2 regions of the Hymenobacter seoulensis genome follow, and region 2 is predicted to be linked to the other one. Evidence: riboswitches for the same ligand, from Rfam matches in the RefSeq annotation. Region 2 holds a riboswitch; the other holds the start of a gene.
The links. A riboswitch is a leader RNA that binds a small molecule or an ion and turns the genes downstream of it on or off. The one in region 2 is predicted to bind S-adenosylmethionine.
Positions count from the first base shown of each region.

Region 1: linked by a shared signal. The riboswitch ahead of ACYVHC_RS14330 (amino acid permease) and the one ahead of ACYVHC_RS15065 (ATP-grasp domain-containing protein) in region 2 are both predicted to bind S-adenosylmethionine.

Region 1 is NZ_BAAGWD010000003.1:156,052-166,573, forward strand. It holds gene ACYVHC_RS14315 (assimilatory sulfite reductase (NADPH) hemoprotein subunit) at 1-1,132, shown strand, start outside; gene ACYVHC_RS14320 (TSUP family transporter) at 1,265-2,776, shown strand; gene ACYVHC_RS14325 (CPBP family intramembrane glutamic endopeptidase) at 2,960-3,730, opposite strand; gene ACYVHC_RS14330 (amino acid permease) at 3,965-5,419, opposite strand; SAM riboswitch class I at 5,818-5,910, opposite strand; gene ACYVHC_RS14335 (hypothetical protein) at 6,269-6,697, shown strand; gene ACYVHC_RS14340 (EcsC family protein) at 6,781-7,536, opposite strand; gene ACYVHC_RS14345 (Gfo/Idh/MocA family protein) at 7,615-8,640, opposite strand; gene ACYVHC_RS14350 (M48 family metalloprotease) at 8,771-9,577, opposite strand; gene ACYVHC_RS14355 (DegT/DnrJ/EryC1/StrS family aminotransferase) at 9,644-10,522, opposite strand, start outside.
Region 2 is NZ_BAAGWD010000003.1:335,810-346,331, forward strand. It holds gene ACYVHC_RS15040 (ABC-F family ATP-binding cassette domain-containing protein) at 1-1,328, shown strand, start outside; gene ACYVHC_RS15045 (hypothetical protein) at 1,474-2,244, opposite strand; gene ACYVHC_RS15050 (DUF952 domain-containing protein) at 2,350-2,700, opposite strand; gene ACYVHC_RS15055 (hypothetical protein) at 2,856-3,242, opposite strand; gene hppD (4-hydroxyphenylpyruvate dioxygenase family protein) at 3,397-4,530, shown strand; SAM riboswitch class I at 4,702-4,791, shown strand; gene ACYVHC_RS15065 (ATP-grasp domain-containing protein) at 5,233-6,261, shown strand; gene ACYVHC_RS15070 (LLM class flavin-dependent oxidoreductase) at 6,268-7,293, shown strand; gene ACYVHC_RS15075 (phospho-sugar mutase) at 7,548-9,284, shown strand; gene ACYVHC_RS15080 (outer membrane beta-barrel protein) at 9,398-10,522, shown strand, end outside.

The DNA.
Region 1 (10,522 bases), 180 kb from region 2:
CGCGCCAAACGAGGGCGAAGAAGACGCAGAGCCGATTTATGGCAAAACGTATCTGCCCCGAAAGTTCAAGATTGCGCTGGCCGCGCCGCCCCACAACGACACGGACATCTTCGCGAATGACCTGGGCCTGATTGCCATTGAAGAAAACGGCCGGCTGCTAGGCTTCAATGTGGCCGTAGGCGGTGGCATGGGCATGACGTTTGGGATGCCCGAAACCTACCCGCGCCTCGCCGACCTCATTGGGTTTGTGCCTGCCGACAAGGTAGTGGCCCTGTGCGAGCAGGTAGTAACCATTCAGCGCGACTGGGGCAACCGCGAAAACCGCAAGTTCTCACGCCTGAAATACACCCTAGACCGCGTGGGCCTGGAGGTCTTTCGGCAGGAGCTCAACCAGCGCCTAGGCTTTGAGTTGGAGCCAACCCACCCCTACCAATTCAAGAGCACCGGCGACGCCTTTGGGTGGAGCACTGGCCCCGATGGCGCCCAGCACCTGACGCTGTTTGTGGAAGGCGGCCGGGTGGCCGACCGGCCGGGCCACCAGCTGAAAACCGCCCTGCGCGAAATTGCGGCTTTCCACACCGGCGACTTCCGCCTGACCGGCAATCAAAACCTGATTCTGGCCAACGTAGCGCCCGAAGACCGGCTTACCATTGAGGCTACCCTAGCGAAATACGGCGTAGCCGTGGGTACCACCTCAGGCCTGCGCCGTGGGGCCCTGGCCTGCGTAGCCCTGAACACCTGCTCGTTGGCATTTGCGGAGGCCGAGCGCTATATTCCGCAACTTATTGATAGATTGGAGCCTATACTTGCCACACACCACCTCACTCACGACGACATCCTGATTCGGATGACTGGTTGCCCCAACGGCTGCGCCCGCCCGTACCTCGCAGAAATTGGGCTGGTAGGCCGGGCCGTGGGCCGTTATAATCTGTACCTCGGCGCCGCTTTCAATGGGGAGCGGATGAACAAGCTTTATAAGGAAATGCTGGATGAAGACGGTATTGTGGCGGAGCTCACTCCCCTCTTCGCCGACTACGCCCAGAACCGCCAGCCGCAGGAGCACTTCGGCGATTTTATGATTCGCCGGGGCTACGTGCAAGCCACTACCAGCGGCCTCACGTTTCATGAGTAATAACCTGAAGTCGTTAAATTGACTTTCTGACTGCCGGAGGCCTAGTAGTTTCATGCACTATCTGAGCTCCTGCTGGCAGAACGTTCGACCTCGCTGCGTACCGCATTTTCCGCCCCCAACCAACACCAGCTAATGCCTCTTTCCTCCTCTGAACTACTTCCCCAGCCGGAGCCGCCGCCCCAACCTAATTCCAATCGGCTGTTCCCCATCTTCCTGAAGCTGGAGCAGTTGCACGTGTTGCTGGTAGGCGGCGGCTACGTAGGCTACGAGAAGCTCTCGGCGCTACTGGCCAACAGCCCCGATGCGGCTATTACGGTGGTAGCCACCTGGTTTTCGCCGGAGCTGCGGGTACTGGCGGAGCGACACCCGGCCGTGCAGCTGCGCGAGCAGCCCTACCATACCACCGACCTAGTAGGCCACGATTTGGTAATTGTGGCTACCAATGATAAAGCTCTGAACCTAGCCATCAAGGCCGATGCCACGCGCCAGCGCCTGCTCTGCAACGTGGCCGACACGCCCGATGCCTGCGACTTTTACCTGGGCTCTATTGTGCAGAAAGGCGACCTAAAAATTGCCATCAGCACCAACGGCAAGTCGCCGACCATTGCCAAGCGCCTCCGGGAAATGCTGACCCAAACCCTGCCCGATGAGCTGCACGACGTGCTGCAGCGCATGTCGCACATTCGGGAGAAGGTAGGCGGCGATTTTGCCGAAAAAGTAAAGTCCTTGAATGCCGTTACGGCTGAGCTAACCGGTGGCCCGGCCTATGAGTCGCCGGCGGCGGCCAAGTGGCGGCGCATAGCTACCACTGCCCTGCTGGCCTTTGCGGCCATGCTGGTGTTCAACATCCTCTCCTACTACCTCACCTGGAAGCAGGTGTGGGATGTGGCCAGCTCTTCCGAAACGTTTTATCTGTTTGTGGTTATCGGTTTCGGGGCTCAACTGATTGATGGGCTCTTGGGCATGGGTTACGGGGTAGTAACGGCTATCAGCCTGATGAGCCTCAACATTGCGCCAGCGGCCGTGAGTGCCAGTATTCATACCGCCGAAATGTTTGCCAGCGGGGCCTCGGGTTACCATCACTACCGCTTCGGCAACGTGAATAAAAAGCTGTTCAAAGTGCTCCTGATTCCGGGAGTGCTGGGCGCTATTACGGGCGCGTATCTGCTTTCCAGGTTTGGCGAAGTGTATGCGGGCTACGTGAAGCCGTTTCTGGCTCTTTACCTGCTGCTGCTGGGTATTCGCATTATTTCGAAAGCCTTTGCCAAGCCGGGTCCGCGCAAAAAGCACAAGAAGCTGGGCGTGCTGGCCGCGGCCGGCGGCTTCCTCGATTCGTTTGGCGGCGGCGGTTGGGGGCCTTTGGTTACCAGCACGCTCATTGCCGGAGGCCGCACCCCGCAGTATGTTATCGGCTCGGTTAGTGTCACGGAGTTTTTTGTCACGTTTGCCAGCGCTGTCACCTTCTTCGCCACGCTGGGCATTTCGCACTGGCAAATCATCCTGGGCCTAATTGTGGGCGGCGTAGCGGCCTCTCCACTTGCCGCCCGCTTGGCCGGCCGCATTCCGGTGCGCTGGATGTTTGTTTGCGTGGGCCTGATGGTTATCATCTGGAGCCTCTGGGCGCTGCGCAAAGTGTTTATGTAACGCGTATGAGCGCCCTATAAAAAAGCCCCACCGATTCATTGGTGGGGCTTTTTTGTGATTTATCAACTTAGCAGACCTAGTAATTTAAAGCTACTGCCGGAAAGCCTACAAGCCCAGCGTTATCCTGATTAGCTTGTTGAGTCAGCACCGGTTTGAGGCATTTAGCTACCTAGTAAAACGGAGTTAAGCCCTAACAGAAAGGAGTGGTTCTTCCTCAGTTGGTAGCAGTTCAGGCATCGGTACCGGTGTGGTGGTTTGCTGCACACGCCGCAGCACCAGGAAAAGTACTAGGGCACTGAGCAGCACCAACCCGATATACAGCCCCGGCGACGTAGCAAGCAAGATTCCCGGGCTATCAGCCGCCTTGCCCACAGGCCATATCATGGAGGCGAAAGCCAACAGATTATTGAGCGCATGTATGCTGATACACAGCCACAGGGAGCGGGTTCGGTAGTAAAGCCACCCTAGTACTACCCCAATTAGGGCGGTTCCCAGGCTTTGGGCGGGATTAAAATGTATTATGCCAAAGAGCAGCGCCGACTGGCCAATGGCAACCCACGGCCGGTATGCGCGGAGCAAGGCTTGTAAAATCACGCCCCGAAATAGCACTTCCTCCAGTATGGGTACCGCAACAACTCCTACGAGGAACGCCGCTACTGGCTCGTGCACAAGTTCTTCAAAAAAGCGTTGCTGCCAGTCAGGAAGCCCTAGTAGCTGCACCACCGACAGCACCATTACCAGGGCCGGCACCAGTAGGGGCAGCAGGGCGTACAGCCACCCCTTCTCTTGCCCCGTGAACTGCACCGGGTTCCAGCGCTTGCCGGCTTTCCAGCGCATAAACCCAAGCAGGGCTACGTTAGACAACACGGCCACAACCATACCAGTTACGGATTTTGATAGGTGCAGCACCTTGCTGGCGAGCAAAGAGGTAGGCAGGCCCACGAGTAGCGTCACGAGTAAATACCAGCCGATAAATGTCCAGCTTTCTTTTAAGGTAGGATAAGCTGGGGCTGGTTTCGATAGAGAGGCGGTAGCAACTTCAGGCGTACTCGTTTCCACAGTAAAATCAGGATTAGTATAAAGTAGTGTGCGTCAAAACTACTGTTCTTGGCGCATAAAAAAACAACCAGCCGAGCGTAGCGCATCGGCTGGTTGTGATAGTCATCTTGATAAGAAGAATTGCTGCGTTTAGGCGGCTTGCTGCTGCTTTTGCTGCCCCAGCTTGCTGTGCTTGCGGCCATAGCCGTAGTAAATAGCCAAGCCAATGGCCAGCCACACTGCCAGGCGCAACCACGTTTCCCAAGGCAACGACAGCATCATTATGAGGCAGGTCAGGATACCCAGAATAGGTACCAGCGGCACCCACGGCGTGCGGAAGCCACGTGGGGCGTCGGGTTCACGCTTGCGCATAATCAGAATGCCCAGGCACACCATTACGAAGGCCAGCAAGGTGCCAATAGAGGTCATTTCGCCTACCACCGAAATCGGCACAAACCCCGCGAATAAGGCAATAAACAAGCCTAGTAGCAGATTCGACTGCAAAGGGGTGCGGAACCGCTCATGGATTCGGGAGAATACCGGGGGTAGTAACCCATCCTTGGCCATGCTAAAAAACACGCGGCTCTGGCCCAGCAAATCCACCAGAATAACGGAGGTGTAGCCGATGATAATGGCCAGAATCACGGCCGATGACAGCCAGGCGTACGGCGTTTTTTCGATGGCAATAGCCACGGGCGCAGCGCTGTTCTTGAACTCGGTGTAGTTGGCCAGGCCCGTCATGACGTGGCCAAAAAGCACAAACAATACGGTGCAAATCAGCAGGGAGCCGATGATGCCGATGGGCATATTGCGCTGCGGATTTTTGGTTTCCTGGGCCATGGTGGCAACAATATCAAAGCCAATGAATACGAAGAATACTACCCCTGCCCCGCGCAGAATACCGCTCCAGCCAAACTCCCCGAACGTGCCGGTGTTTTGCGGGATGTACGGCTGGTAGTTGGCGGGGTCAATGTACTGCCAGCCGAGCCCGATGAATACCAGCACCACGGCCACCTTCAGCGTAACCACCAAGGCATTAAACCAGGCCGAGCCCGAGGTACCGCGGATAATAATCATGGTGATGGCCAGCACAATAAGCATGGCCGGTATATTCACCAAGCCGTGAACTTCGGTGCCATTAGCCATCGTAGCCGTTTCAAACGGCGACATCACCAGCTGCGGAGGCAGGTTGATACCGTATTTGCTCAGGAACTTCAGCAGATACTGCGACCAGCTGATAGCCACCGTGGCCGCGCCTACGGAGTACTCCAGCACTAAGTCCCAACCGATAATCCAGGCAAACAGCTCGCCCATGGTGGCATAGGCATAGGTGTAAGCGGAGCCCGCAACCGGCACCATGGAGGCAAACTCAGCGTAGCACAGCGCCGAGAAAGCACAGCCCACTGCTGCCACCACAAACGAGAGCGTAACGGCCGGACCAGCATTGTTGGCGGCCGCAATGCCCGTGAGCGAAAACAGGCCCGCCCCAATGATGACACCGATGCCAATGGTAATAAGATTGAAGCCGTTCAGGCTTCGTTTCAGGGTGTTAGCGCCCGTTTCGGCCGCTTCCTGCCGAAGCAGTTCCAATGATTTTCTGAGCATAAAGTGATTCGCCAGGTAGTAGTTGGCTGGTAAGAGAATATCCTGGCTGCAACGCCTGCTGCCGCTTAACCGGCTAGCAACGCGGGTTGCCGATGTCAGCACATTACGTAGCCTTACTAGCTTCTTAAAAAGCCGAAAGCGACGCGTATTGCCGGGCAACTACAGGCAGCAGCGCTGGCCAGGAAATGAAGAGAAGAAAAGAGATGCCTAGGGCTTGAATGCTAGGTAACGATACCATCCAAAGCCAAATGGGTCAAAAACTCAGGGCAGAAGCCGCAGCCTCAACAGCAACAACAGCGGCTCATACAGCAGCGCTGGGCCCTATAGGGCCCACTGAGAAGGGCAGCGGAAACTACGAAACAGGTACTACGGCAGAGGCAAAAGTCCACGGCTTGTTGTTTTTATATGGTCAGGAATTGGCACCGTTCCGGCTGTTGCGGATGGTTGCCGACGCGTCATAGAGCCTGTCTCTCAGCGCCTCTGTATAAAAACAATCCTTTGGGCTAGAAAGAATTGATGCGACAAAGGTAGAACCGGAATGCTGCTCCTGCAAACAGGGTCTTTCTCGCTCTACCACACTGCGTATTTTATCAACTCCTGAAGCCAACTGGTGCCCTAGCAGCCAAGTCTTATCAACTCATAACACGCTCACTATCAGAACACTGCTTTTGCTGATAGATTTTACTGGCGGAAGTTTAACCGGAAAATTTAAATATTTTCAGAGGCTGCTAGGGTCCGGGTTTGCTTAAAGTTGGCATCTGAGTTGCCTATTGACCTAGCAGAAGCATAAACGCCTGTTCCGGACGACGGCCTGCTTCTTTCCCTGAATTTAAACAATCTAACATAGCCATGAAAAAGCTTCTCGTTCTCCTCGCCGCTTTCTCCCTTTCTGCTGCTGCCGCTTCGGCTCAAACTACGCCCGTAAAAGCAGCACACGCCAAGCACCAAAAAGGCACCAAGGCCGCCAAAACCCCTGAGCAGCGCGCTGAGCAAAAAGCAAAAAGTCTCAGCCAGAAGCTAGGCCTCTCGGCTGCTCAAACCGAGCAAGTCCGGCAGCTGAACCTGGCCCGCTACCAGGAAATGCAGGCCAAGCGCACGCAAGTAGCTTCCACCGCCGATAAAAAGCAGGGCCACCAAGCCATGAAGGCCGGCAAGGAGCGCTACGAAGCCCAACTCAAGCAAATTTTAAGCGCTGATCAATACGCGAAGTATGCTCAGCTGCAACAGGAGAAAATGGCCAAGCACAAAGCCCAGCATCCACGTAAGGCCAAAAGCTAGTGCCACCTACCTCACCCAAAAGCCCCGGCGCATTCCTGCGCTGGGGCTTTTTGTTTTATGAGCAAAGCCAGTCTAGGCCGTTACTAGGTAGTTACGTTGGGTAAAGCATCAGGCGTGTTCTCTGCGGCAAACCAGCGCAGGCGGTAGCAGTTCATGGCTGTGTCGCCGAGCTGCTCCAGGAGCCGGTAGTTGGCCACCGCTCCTACGGCCGCTCCAATTACGGGCACTAGCTGCGCCATTTTGGCCAAGTCAATGTAATCGCGGTACTCCTGCTGAAACGTGCGCCAGTCGAATTCCTGCACATCGGTCGGGAGCGTGTGGCGGTAGGCATCCCAGTTAGCAACGCGGCTGTAAATCTCGTTGCGAGTATGCTGGCTGCTGAAGGCTAGCTGGAAAATGTGCAGCAGGAACAACCGCTCGGTGTAGTCGCGCACGTCGTGGCCGTAGAGGGCCGCCACATCAAATAGGAACTTCAGCTTGATGCCGAGCAGCAACGGGAAGTCGGCCAGCCCGAGCAGGAAGCCGCCCGCTCCCGTCATGGCTCCTTCCGCGGCAGCCGTATTGCGGTAATACCGCAGCGTGTTCTTCACCGCAGCTTCGCGCTCAGCCAACGGCGTATCGGCCTGCGGACGGCGCGTAGTGTGCGTAGAGCCAAACAGAACGCCGCGCACCATTTGCTTGATGGCCGCCGTGAGAGCCTGGTGCACCTTTTCGGGCAGAAATGCATTCAGCCGCGCTTGTATCCGGCGCGTGAAACGCCCCACCAGCGTGGGCTTTTTTTGCATTTTCTGTTGCCAGGCGCGCAGTTCCGTACGTGCTTGCTGATCTGGGAGAGTCATAGTAGGCAGAACGCGAAGGCTGATTGTTACCGTAAGATCGGCAGATTCCGGCTGGCACGGGCACTTGCTACTGACCGGTTACCGCAAACTATAAATCCGCTCAATAATCTCAACCACCTTTACACCTTCCTGCACGTTGGTGGGTGCCGGCCCACCATTCCGGATAGTAGTCACTACGTCGTCAATTAGCTGCACGTGGTTGGCGGCGCTGCCCTGGTAGGGCCCGTAGTCGTTGGCGGGGTTAGTGGGCGGCAGCGCAGGCAGCTGATAGTTGCGCAGGTGGCAATATTCCACCTTATCCAAGTACTGCCCACCAATCCGGACGCTGCCGTGCTCCGCTACTACCGTGAGGGAGCTCTCCAGGTTTCGGTCCCAGACGGCGGTGCTATACTGCAAGGTGCCACTACCCCCGCGCACGAGGTCAAACGTCACCAGGCCACTATCCTCAAATTCGGTGAGACCTTGGTGGTTGAAGTCGCGGAAGCGGGCCGAAATATTGGTGATGTCGCCGAACACCCAGTACAGCAGATCCACAAAGTGGCTAAACTGCGTGAAGAGCGTACCGCCATCTTGGGCTTGGGTGCCGCGCCAGCCACCGGGCCGGTAATAGCGGGCATCGCGGTTCCAGAAGCAGTTCAGCTGCACCAAATACACTTGTCCTAGTTGCCCCTCCTCCTGAATCTGCTTAAGCCAGGCCGCGGGCGGCGAGTAGCGGTTCTGCATCACGCCAAACACCAGTCGGTTAGTCTGTTGCGCGGCGCGCACCATGGCTTCAGCATCAGCAGTACGCAGGGCAATGGGCTTCTCAATTACTAGGTGTAACCCAGCCTGCAACCCCAGCATAGCTTGTGGCGCATGCTGGTCATTTGGTGTAGCTATAGTTAGTACATCAGCTGCCGCACCGGCCGCCAGGTAGGCATCAAGTGAGGAAAAAAAGGGCACGCCGGGAAACTCAGCGGCCAGCTCCGGTGCTAGTTCGGGCCGAATGTCAACCAAAGCCACCAGGCGGGCGCTAGCGTGCCGTGACACCAGGGTGGCATGGCGCCGACCAATATGGCCCACGCCACAAATAGCAAAACGAACGGCAGAACTAGAATCGGCCAAAAGAAATCAGAATGAAGTTACCTCTGCCTGCAAGCTCCGAAAAACCCACCGTAATTCCCGAACAGAAAAATAAAGCCCGCAGCACCTGTTTGGCGCTGCGGGCTTTGTTCACGCAGAAAATGACGGGCAATTAGAGCAACCGTTTCAGCTCATTGAAATTAGCACTGCTAGGGTTTCGGTTGGTGCAGCCTAGCTGCTGGGCACTGCGCTGAATACTTTGAATGCGGGAGCCGGGGTTGGGGTGCGTGCTCAGGAACTCCGGTGCACCTCCTCCACCCTGCTTTTCGGCTTTGATGAAAAAGCCGGCGGCACCGTCGCAGGCGTAGTGGCGGGTGCCGTTGAGGTAAATGGTGGAGTATTTATCAGCCTCGTTTTCGTAGTTGCGGCTGAATTTCAGCTGGCCTAAGCCTGCTGCTATCTGCACAAGCTGGTTGGAATTGTTGCCCAACACAATGCCGAGCAGAATGCTCACGCCATATTGCTGCTGCAGCATTTGCGTGCTGTGGCGGCGGTCGGCATGCGCAATTTCGTGGCCTAGTACGCCCGCTAGCTGGTTTTCATTGTCCAGGAACTTGATCAGCCCTGAAAACACATAAATGTGGCCCCCTGGTGTAGCAAAGGCATTCTGGATGTTGTCATCTTTGATAATCTGCACATCCCAGGGGAACTGCTTGCGGTACTTTATATTGCCATTATCCAGCACCCGGTTTACTACCCCATCGAGCAGCTTATACGCGCGGGCATTGCTAGAGCGAGCCAACAGCTGGCCTTTGGCGCGGTACAACGAATCGGTTTGCTTGGCCACTTGGGCGCCCAATGCAATATCCTGGTTAATTGAGAAAAGGTTGAAGCCCTGCTGGGGCTTCATGACGGCCGCCGTAGTTAGGCCCGAAACAACGGCTAGCGGCAGAAACAGCTTCAGAAAGAAACGACGCATAAGAGCAGGAAGTGAAGTTTTAGAGGGAGGTAGTACGCAGAAAAGAAAAAACAGTGCCAAGCCGCTTTACTGCTCGGCCCACTCCCGCACTACTGCTGCCACATAGGCCACCTGCTCCGGCGCCAGCATCGGGTGCATGGGCAAGGATAACACCGTCCGACTTAGCCGCTCTGCCACAGGAAACTGCCCCATTTGGTACCCCAGGTAAGCATAGGCGGGTTGGGCATGCACCGGCGCCGGATAGTATATGGCACTAGGTACATCATGGGCCGCAAGATGCTGTTGGAGCGCCTCTCTACGTCCAGGCTCATCGGATACTGTAATCGTGTACTGATGAAAGACGTGAGTACTGTGCAGGTCGCGCTGCGGAATAGTGACGCCCGGCACATCGGCCAGAGCCGCGTCGTACTGGGCGGCTACATGCTGGCGGGCGTTGGTCCAGGCATCGAGGTAGCGCAACTTTACTCGCAGCAGTGCCGCCTGTACCGTATCGAGGCGGGAATTCAGGCCGATATGCTCGTGGTGGTATTTGTGGGCCTGGCCGTGGTTGGCAAGCTGGCGCAGCAATGTAGCCTGCTTCGCATCGCGCGTTACTAGGGCGCCGCCATCACCAAAGCCCCCCAGGTTTTTGCTTGGAAAGAAGGAAGTAGTACCGATATGCCCTACTGTGCCGGCGCACCAGGTTTGCCCGCCTGAGGTAGTAAAACGCGCGCCAATTGCCTGGGCATTATCTTCTAGTAGTACTATCCCATGCCGGACAGCCAAAGCAGTAAGAGCTTCCAAATCAGCGCACTGCCCAAACAGATGCACCGCTAGTATGGCCCCGGTGCGAGGCGTGATGGCCGCCGCCACGGCTTCAGGGTCTAGGTTAAAGGTGCCAGGCAGCACATCGACCAGCACGGGCCGCAGCCCTAGTACGGCGGCAGCTTCCAGGGTGGCTACGTA
Region 2 (10,522 bases):
TGACGCTGCTGATGGTAACCCACGACCGGTACTTCCTCGACAGCGTGGCCAACGAAATAGTGGAGCTCGACAAGGGCCAGATGTACCGCTACCAGGGCAACTACGCTTATTTTGTAGAGAAGAAAGCCGACCGCGAGATGCGGGAAGCCACCGAGGTAGAAAAGGCCCGCCAGCTGTTTAAAAAGGAGCTGGAATGGATGCGCCGCATGCCGCAGGCCCGGGGCACCAAGCAAAAAGCCCGCATCGACGCCTTCTATATTACCAAGGAGAAAGCTAGCACCAACCTCAGCAAACAGCAGGTGGAGCTGAGCGTGAAAACCACGCGCCAGGGCGGTAAAATTATTGAAGCCAGCCACCTCAACAAGAAGTTTGGCGACAACGTGGTGCTGGATGATTTCAGCTACGTGTTCAAGAAGAAGGACCGGATTGGTTTGGTTGGCCCCAATGGCGCGGGCAAATCCACGCTGCTGAACATGCTCACGGGCAAGCTCCAGCCCGATTCGGGTACCATTGAAGTGGGCCAGACCACCGTGTTTGGCTACTACACGCAAACGGAGCTGGAATTTGACCCTTCGCAGCGAGTTATCGACATTGTGAAGGAGGTGGCCGAAATTGTGGAGCTAGCCAACGGCGACGTGCTCACGGCCAGCCAGTTTCTGAGCTTGTTTCTGTTTCCGCCGGCCCAGCAGTACACCATGGTAAGTAAGCTGAGCGGGGGCGAAAAGCGCCGTTTGCAACTGCTACGGGTACTTATCAAGAACCCCAACTTCCTGATTCTTGACGAGCCAACCAACGACCTGGACCTGGGCACGCTCAACATTCTGGAAGACTTCCTGCTGCACTTTGGCGGCTGCCTGATTATCGTAAGCCACGACCGGTACTTCCTGGATCAGTTAGCCGACCACCTGTTTGTGCTGGAGCCCGGTGGGGCCGTGCTCAACTTCCCCGGCAACTACACCGACTACCGCGGCTACCTGGCCGAGCGCGAAAGTGAAGCCGCCGTGGAGTCCGCTGAGAAAGAAGCCAAGCAGGCGCGCGCCGCTGCCAAAGCTGCCGTTGCGGCCCCAGCGCAAGCGCCGGTTGCAGCTGCTCCTAAACCTAGCGAGACGCCTAAGCGCAAGGCCACCTTTGCCGAGAAAAAGGAGTACGAAACGCTGGAAAAGGAGCTGGAGCAACTCGAAATCCAGAAGCAGGAGCTCATAGGAAAGCTGAACTCCGGCGCTGGCTCCCACCAAGAGCTGGCCGATTGGGCCGCTCAACTCAAGCGCACCGACGCTGACCTCGACACGAAAGGAGAGCGGTGGCTAGAGCTTGCCGAGCTCGTATAGCCCAAGCACCTAGTCCATCAAAAAGCCCTTCCTGAACTATATCAGGAAGGGCTTTTTTACGGGCAATTGAATTTGCATTCGGCAGTGATTGGCAAGCTACATCACTCTTACTGAATGATTTTGCGTTTCAGGTACTACCTAGGTACTAGATACCCGGAATCTGGGTGAAATCGAACTGCACGGGGCGCTCATTGAAGAAGGCCACGAGGCGCACGCGTTTCATGTAGTCATTCCGGGGAAAATACACCTGGCCCGTAACTCGTTCCCCCGGCTGCAGCGTGGTTCGGAGCAGCACCGACGACTCTAAATGGGCTAATTTGCTGTGGAGCTCATCGGCTTGCTGGGCATGTTGCTCTCGCTGTTCCTCAAAAAACGCGTTGTCGCTTTGGTGGCGGTCGTCGCGCTCCGCGACTTGCTCAGCTGTTTCTTTCTTTTTGATGCTAGCTACATCTTCGGCCACATGGCTTGCGCTGGTCAGGATTTCAAACCAGCTAACGTTTGTGGCCTTGGCGGCCTGCTTGTCGCGCTTGGCGGCCAACTGCTGCAGTTGCATCTGCGGGTCCAGGGCCGGAACCTTCAGGTGTTGTATTCCCTGAGCCAGCTGGGCTTCGGCCAAGGAATCGTTCGGGAGCATAAGGTAGTAGAAGGTTTCGGGCGCAACAACTACAGGCTGATCGGAATAATTAGTGAACTGTGCTTCAAAAACCAGTGCTTTCTGCTCGTAGCGTACAAAACCCAAGCGAACTTGCACGCTGTCGGGGTGGCGCACCACGCTGGTAGGGTGGCCATCTACCCAGGGTCCATCGTAGCGGTTGGGCAGCATCTTGAGGAAAGATGTAGAGCTGCAGGAAGTTAAAAATACTAGGCACCACAGGGCCGCAAACCCCTGCCCGATGCGTAAGGATGAAATAGCCATTAAAGTAGTTTCTGGAAGGATAACTGCTGACCAGAGCCGGCGCAAAAACTAATAACTACGCCGGCGCTATATAGTGTTTCTGCACCGCAACAATAGCTCCAAGTTCTACTGTACTAGCCCTTCGGGCAGCTCAAACCGCCCCGCAGCATCGGCACCAAACGCCCAGAAGCGCCGCATGGCAGCCAGCGGCACCGGCCCAAATACATGCGCGAAATGCTGCTGCCGGCTCTCCACCCACTCTCGCTCCAGACGCACTCCGGCCGCAGCCAGCGCTTCTTCGTCCCACTCTAGCAGCACTACATCAGTGCGATGGGGGTAGTAGCGGTGGGCCGTTTCCAGAATCTGGTGCTGCTCCGAGCAGTGAATGAAGCCCACGGCTGCTAGGTCGGGGCTGGCAAAGAAGCCGGTTTGCTGGGCCTGCTCCCAATCGGCGGGTTCGGCAATGCGGTAGAGCATGCGCTAACATTATAGATGAAATGCCTGCTCATGCCAAGGCGCAGCCGACGCAGCTTACGGGTTGCAAGAGGGCTAGTACCCACTTGGTTCCGTGCAAGCTGCGTCGGCTGCGCCTTGGCATACTTTAGGTGATTAGAGCAAATGTACTGCTCAGCTTACGCCTTCCAGAGCTCCTGCTGCACGGCTTTGCCTACCGTTAGCATGATGCGGGTGGGACTGGGTACGAGCGTAATACGCGCCTCTTTGCCGGGGTACTTCTCAGAGTCAACCCACACGCCTTCTTTGGGCGAGGGTTTGCCGCCGGTGCTGGAGGGCAAGTAAGCCGTAGGCAGCAGCACGTCGGTATCCGAGTTCAGGTCGTTGTGCACTTTCTCTAGGGCCGCCTCCAGGAAAGGGCCGTACTCTTCGTTGAAATCGTCTTCCAGATCGTGCAGTTCCTCCTCTACATCATCGTAGCGGGCGTCGTCGTACGACATCTCGTGCAGCAACTGTTTCTTTTCGATGAGCGCAACGAGGGCGCGGTCGAGGTCCTCCTTATTCATGGCCACGGGCAATAAATGGTGTGTTGCAAAGGTGCGTAGGAATTGGGGATTTTACGAAGTTCCGGAAGCGCATGTTGGCAGAAGCGCCACGAATCCGGCTATTCCTGTATTTTTACCAACGCATTCTATCCACCCGTTACTTCATATCCCGCCCATGGAAACCATGACTTCGCCGGCCGTACAGGCCCATCCCGCCCACGATTTTCTGCCGCTCAATGGTACTGATTTTCTGGAGTTTTACGTCGGTAATGCCAAGCAGTCGGCGTATTTCTACCAGGCGGCTTTCGGCTTTGAGCTGGTAGCCTATGCCGGCCCCGAAACCGGCGTGCGCGACCGGGCCAGCTACGTGCTCCAGCAAAACAAAATTCGGTTGGTGCTCACTACCTCCCTCCTGCCCGACTCCGACATTACCCGCCACGTAGCTCAGCACGGCGACGGCGTGAAGGTGATGGCCCTGTGGGTGGATGATGCCCGCAAATCGTTCGAAGAAACCACCAAGCGCGGCGCCAAGCCCGCTTTCGAGCCCTATACCATCGAGGACGAACACGGCTCCGTGACGCTGTCGGGCATCTATACCTACGGCGAAACCATTCACACCTTCGTGGAGCGCACCAACTACTCGGGCCCATTCCTGCCGGGTTTCGTGGCCCGCAAGAGCAACGTTCCGCAAGGTCCGGCCGTGGGCCTGCAGTACGTCGACCACTGCGTAGGCAACGTAGGCTGGGGCGAAATGAACCAGTGGGTGAAATTCTACGAGGACGTGATGGGCTTTAAGCTGCTCATCACCTTCGACGACGACGACATCAGCACCGAGTACTCGGCCCTGATGAGCAAGGTGGTGTCGAATGGCAACGGCTTCGTGAAATTCCCCATCAATGAGCCTGCCGAAGGCAAGAAAAAGTCGCAGATTGAGGAGTACCTCGACTTCTATCACTCGCCTGGCGTGCAGCACATGGCGCTCATCACCAACGATATCCGCACGACGGTAACGGAGCTGCGCCGCCGCGGCGTGGAGTTTCTGCAAGTGCCCAACACCTATTACGATGACCTGCTGGACCGCGTGGGCCACATCGATGAGGACCTGGACAGCATCCGCGACCTGAACCTGCTCGTGGACCGCGACGAGGAAGGCTATTTGCTTCAGATTTTCACGAAGCCCGTGGAAGACCGCCCCACCGTATTTTATGAAATCATTCAGCGCAAAGGCGCCAAGAGCTTCGGCAAAGGCAACTTTAAGGCGCTGTTTGAGGCCATTGAGCGTGAGCAGGCCCTGCGCGGCAACCTGTAATTTTACTAGCCCTTTAGCGTAAGAAAAGCCCGGTCAAGCAATTGGCTGGGCTTTTTTGGCTCTAGCGGTTTAATTCATCAAGGTACCTTGCAACCATATGTGGTTGAATTTGGCAATGTGCTACGGCCTGATTTACCTTTGCAGAGTCAATTCTTTCTGACCAAAGGATTGTTTTTATACAGAGGCGTGGAGAGACAGGCTCGACGAAACGCCGGCAACCCCCAGTTACTGGAACGGTGCCAACTCCTGCACATATAAAAACAAGTTGCCGTGGACACTGCCAACAACGTTTCGGTTCGCTCTGCTTCTCCCGTTGCTCCTTCGCAACGGCTCACCTCTGGCGTGTGCATGCACGTAGCCGGTTGGTACATGGCTGGCGCGTGTTGTTGTTGTTAGTACCCCGCTGTATCCAGCTGAGCTAGCACGTTTGCTGGCATGTTGCCCCTAGTACTTTTCAGGTTCTCGCCTCTGCTTGCAGGGCGTGGCAAACACCGCGTATGGTGGCCTTTCGGCACGTGCCCGGCCTCGCATGCCCGCATGTTGTACGGTGCTCAGGGAGCAACTCACGCCCTCCTACTGTTTAGCCACTGACTACTAGCCATCTAGCTTCTTCTGGGCTGCGCACTGCTGCGTGGCCTTCTCAGACGATACTGGCTTGCCGTGTCGTCCTCTTCCCCACCTACCTCTTCTTACTTTTTCCTCATGGCGCACGCTGTAAAGCCCATTGGCATCTATTACGAACACCCCGAGTGGTTTAAACCCTTGTTTGCGGAGCTCGACCGGCGGGGCTTACCCTACGAGCAAATCGACGCCGCGCACCACCTCTTCGACCCTTCCGAAACTGAAAGCCGCTACTCGTTGGTCGTGAACCGCATGAGCTCCTCGGCATACCTGCGCGGCCACGGGCAGGGCATTTTCCACACCGCAGGCTTCGCTACGCACCTTGAGCGCATCGGCACACGCATCATCAACGGCTCGGCGGCTACGGCCATTGAAACCAACAAAGCCCGCCAGCTTTCCCTGTTTGCTTCCCTAGATCTGAAATACCCCAAATCCTTCGTCGTGAACCATGCTTCGCGCATTCCGGACGCGGCCCAACAGCTGCAATTCCCGATTGTGGTGAAGGTGAACATTGGGGGTAGCGGCGCCGGCATCATTCGCTTCGATACCCTGGAAGGCGTACGCGCCGCTGTAGAAGCCGGCCAGATTGACCTCGGCATCGACCAAACCGCCTTGGTGCAGGAATACGTGACGCCCCGCGACGGCAACATTCACCGCGTGGAGACGCTTAACGGCAAGTTCCTGTACGCCATGAAGGTATATACTACCGGTGAAAGCTTCAACCTCTGCCCCGCCGAAATCTGCCAGATTCCGGAGGAGCAGTCGGCAGAGTTTTGCCTCACGGAAGCACCCAAGAAAGGCATTCAGGTGGAAGCCTTTACGCCCCCAGCCGAGGTAGTAGAGGCCGTGGAGCGCATTGTGGCCGCCGCCAAAATTGACGTGGGTGGCATTGAGTACCTGATTGATGACCGCACCGGCGACGTACTGTTTTATGACATCAATGCCCTCTCCAACTTCGTGGCCGACGCCGTGAATGTGGTGGGCTTCGACCCCTACGCCCGCTTCGTGGATTACCTGGAAACGCAACTGGCGCCCACAACAGCTTCTGGTTCGCTAGGTACTGCCGCGGCTCAAACCTCTCACCAGCCGGTTCCGGCTTCTATTCACTAGGTCATCATGAGATACGGATATTGGATGCCCGTTTTTGGCGGGTGGCTGCGCAACGTCGAGGACGAAAACATGCGCGCCGACTGGGACTACGTGAAAACGCTGGCCCAACGTAGTGAGGACCTAGGCTACGACCTTTCCCTCATTGCCGAGCTAAACCTCAACGACATCAAAGGCGAAGAAGCCCCTTCTCTGGATGCCTGGAGCACAGCCGCCGCCCTGGCTGCCGTTACGAAGAAACTAGAGCTCATGGTGGCCGTGCGGCCTACGTTCCACTCCCCGGCGTTGCTGGCCAAGCAGGCAGCCAACATCGACCACATCAGCGGCGGCCGCTTGAGCCTGAATGTGGTGTCTTCGTGGTGGCAGGATGAGGCGAAGAAATACGGCGTACACTTTGAGCAGCACGATGACCGCTATGCCCGCACCGCCGAGTGGCTGCACGTGGTAGACAACCTCTGGAAGCAGGACCACTTCACCTTCGAGGGCAAGTTTTATAAGGTTACAGACTCCATTCTGCAGCCCAAGCCGGTGTCGCGCCCACGGCCTTTTCTGTACGCTGGCGGTGAGTCGGAAGCAGCCAAAAACCTGATTGCGGCCCAGTGCGACGGCTACGTAATGCACGGCGACGAGCCCGCCGCCATCGGGCGCCGCATTCAGGACCTGAGCCAGCGCCGCGAAAAGCTGGGCCTGCCACCCATGAAGTTTGGCGTAGCAGCGTACTCTATCGTGCGCAACACCGAGCAGGAAGTAAAAAAAGAGCTGGAGCGCATTACCAACGTAAACGGCTCGGCGGCTGGCTACAAAAACTACCAGCAGTGGCTGGCCGGCACCCAGCTCGAAAACCAGGTAAGCCTGCAGGATTACTCGGTATCGAACCGCGGCCTACGCTCCGGCCTCACCGGCACCCCCGACCAGGTAGCCGAGCGCATTGCCGCCTTCGAAGCCGTGGGCGTTGACCTGTTCTTACTGCAGTGCAGCCCGCAACTGGAAGAAATGGAGCGTTTCTCCGAAGCCGTCATTCAGGTGCTGGCCTAGGTTAGCTTGCGGTTTAGAATGCAACCGGCCCTAGTAAATACGCACGCACCTCGCGTCGTTTTACTAGGGCCGGTTGCATTCTAAACCCTGCGGCGCTGCGCAAACTCCATGGCTCGTTGCTACCGTTGCGCATGGGCTGGGCCCGGGAAGTGCTCAATCTCGGACACTTACTAACTTAAGTAGGCAGAACACAAGAAAACCTCTTTTCTTTACTCCCGTTCTCAGAATCCCAAGTACCCAAACCCTACCTGAGTATGGCCCTAACGCCGAGCATCCAAGAGAAAATTACGACCTGGCTGAGCGACAGCTACGACACGAATACCCACACCGAAATCCGCGACCTGATAGCCCAGAATCAGGAGGAATTCCTTTCTGATGCCTTCTACCGCAACCTGGAGTTTGGCACCGGCGGCTTGCGCGGCATTATGGGTGCGGGCTCTAACCGCATGAACCGCTACACGCTGGGCATGGCTACGCAAGGCTTGTGCAACTACCTGCTGCAGCAGTTTCCGGGGCAAGAAATTAAGGTGGCCGTCGCGCACGACTCGCGCAACAACAGCAAGGAATTCGCGCGCATTGCCGCCGACATCTTCTCGGCCAATGGCATTACGGTGTTCCTTTTCGATGCTCTGCGCCCCACGCCGGAGCTGTCGTTTGCCATTCGGTACCTGGGCTGCCAGAGCGGCTGTGTGGTTACGGCTTCGCACAACCCCAAAGAGTACAACGGCTTTAAAGTATACTGGAACGATGGCGCGCAGGTAGTAGCCCCCCACGACAAGAACATCATCCGGGAGGTAGAAGCCATTCAGTCGGTGAGTGAGGTGAAGTTTCAGGCCGATGAGTCGCGCGTCCGCCTGATTGGCGCCGAGCTTGATGAGGCTTACCTGGCCCGGGTAAAGGAGCTCAGCATCAACCCCGCCGCCATCCAGCGCCAGCACGACCTCAAGATTGTGTACACACCGCTGCATGGCACTGGCATTACGCTGGTACCTAAAGCACTGGCGCAGCTAGGCTTTACCAATGTGCACATCGTGGAAGCGCAGGCTACGCCTGATGGCAACTTCCCCACGGTGTTATCACCGAACCCCGAGGAAAAAGTAGCCATGCAAATGGCCCTCGACCAAGCTAAAGCCCTCGATGCCGACCTCGTTATTGCCACCGACCCCGACTCGGACCGCGTAGGCATTGCCGTAAAGGACAACGTCGGCGAGTGGGTGCTGGTTAACGGTAACCAAACCGCTGCGCTGCTTACGCACTACCTCCTTTCGGCCCGCAAACTGGCTGGCAAGATGACGGAGAAGGACTTCATTGTGTACACCATTGTTACCAGCGAAGTACTCGGTGATATTGCCCGCCATCAGGGCGTGAAGGCCTACCAGACCCTGACGGGCTTCAAGTACATTGCCGGCATCATCCGCGACCTGGAAGGCGAGGAAAACTACATTGGCGGCGGCGAGGAAAGCTACGGCTACATGATCGGCGACTTTGTGCGCGACAAAGACGCTATTTCGGCCTGCGCCGTACTAACCGAAATGGCCGCCGTTGCCAAAGACCACGGTCGCACCTTGTACCAGGAAATGGTGCAGATGTACCTGGACTATGGCTTCTACAAGGAGCACCTGATTTCGCTGACCAAAAAAGGCCAGCGCGGCGCCGAGGAAATTCAGGAAATGATGGCCAGCCTGCGGGCCACGCCGCCTGCTACCATTGCCGGCCAGCCCGTAGTGGAACTGCGCGACTACAAGACGGGTAAAATCCGGGACATGCGCACCGGCCTGGAAACTGAAACCGGCCTGGAAAGCTCGAACGTCCTTCAGTTTATTCTGGAAGATGGCAGCAAAATCTCGGCCCGCCCCAGCGGCACCGAGCCCAAAATCAAGTTCTACTTCAGCGTGCGCCAGCCCCTGGCCTCCGCCGTGGACTTCGACCTAGCTGACCGCCTAGCCGGCGAAAAAATCCAGCGCATTATTGATGATATGCAGCTGAAGTAAATTCAGTTTCTTTGTAGTGTAGAGCAAGCCTGGGCTATACCGCTCAGGCTTTTTCTATGCCCATTGCTCCTCCTACCTGACCCGAACTTTTATACAACACTTTTACTTTTTACATGAAGGCTTATTTTATAGCAGCAATGCTAGGGCTTACTTCGCTCTCAGCCCTAGCTCAACGTGCCAGTGAAAACCATTACCTAGTAACTTCTAAAGGAGATACGCTGCGCGGAAGGATTAGCATAACCGGAGGCCAAAACCAAACGATCCGTCTGCACCGCCCCAACCAATCTGTAGCAGACTTTTCTGCAACCGATGTGACTAGCTACGGCGACGCCAACGGTGTGTGGGGAGTAAGCCAAGCAGTAGGCCGTCCGCAGGGCGAAGCTCGGTTTGTTACTCCCTTAGTTTTGGGCCCAGTGAGCTTGTTTTCAGGTGAAAATACGTTGGGTGAAAAGCGCTTTTACATACAGCCGCATGATTCGGCTTACATAGTAGAAGTACCGCCTGCTACTGCTCGCCTTACCTATCTGCGCGTATTGCCCGGCTGCCCCAGCCTTGATTTCGCTTACAGCCAAATCGAAGGCCGCTACCTCTACAATTACAACGGCCTAACGCGCTTAGTGAAGGAGTACAACGCGTGCCGCTACCCTGAGCAGACGGCCAAACAGATAGCCGAACCCGGTGGCCTGCAAACATATTTCGGGGTAAAAGGAGGTGTACATACCACGCGACTGAATTATCCCGGCTTCCCGTCGAGTGCTACCTATACGGCACCGTTTAGCTATCAGGGCGGTGTGTTTATGAATGTAAGCTCAAGAAAGCAGTTTTCACTACAGATTGAGGCCGTGTACCTCGCTATTCGGGGAGAGTACGCGCCGATCAACATTTACAATGGTAATGCTAGTTATACTACTACCCGGGCCGTATCTGTAAAGTACTCCCAGTTACAATTCCCGCTGCTGTTGCGCTATACCATTGGGCATGGTAGCCTACGTCCTTATCTGAATGCGGGGCCGGTTTACGGCTTGAATTTCAATCGTAAAACCGAGGAGATTTTACAGGACTCTGACAAACCGACTGCCACCCGTCGGCAGTTTCAGGTTCCGAGTACCAACAGCGTAGGTGGTACTGCCGGACTAGGCTTGCTTGTTCAACGGCCCTCACTCCCAACGTTCTCCCTTGAAGCCCGGGCAGACCATATTATTGATAGTAGCGGTTACTACGACACAACTCCCACCCAC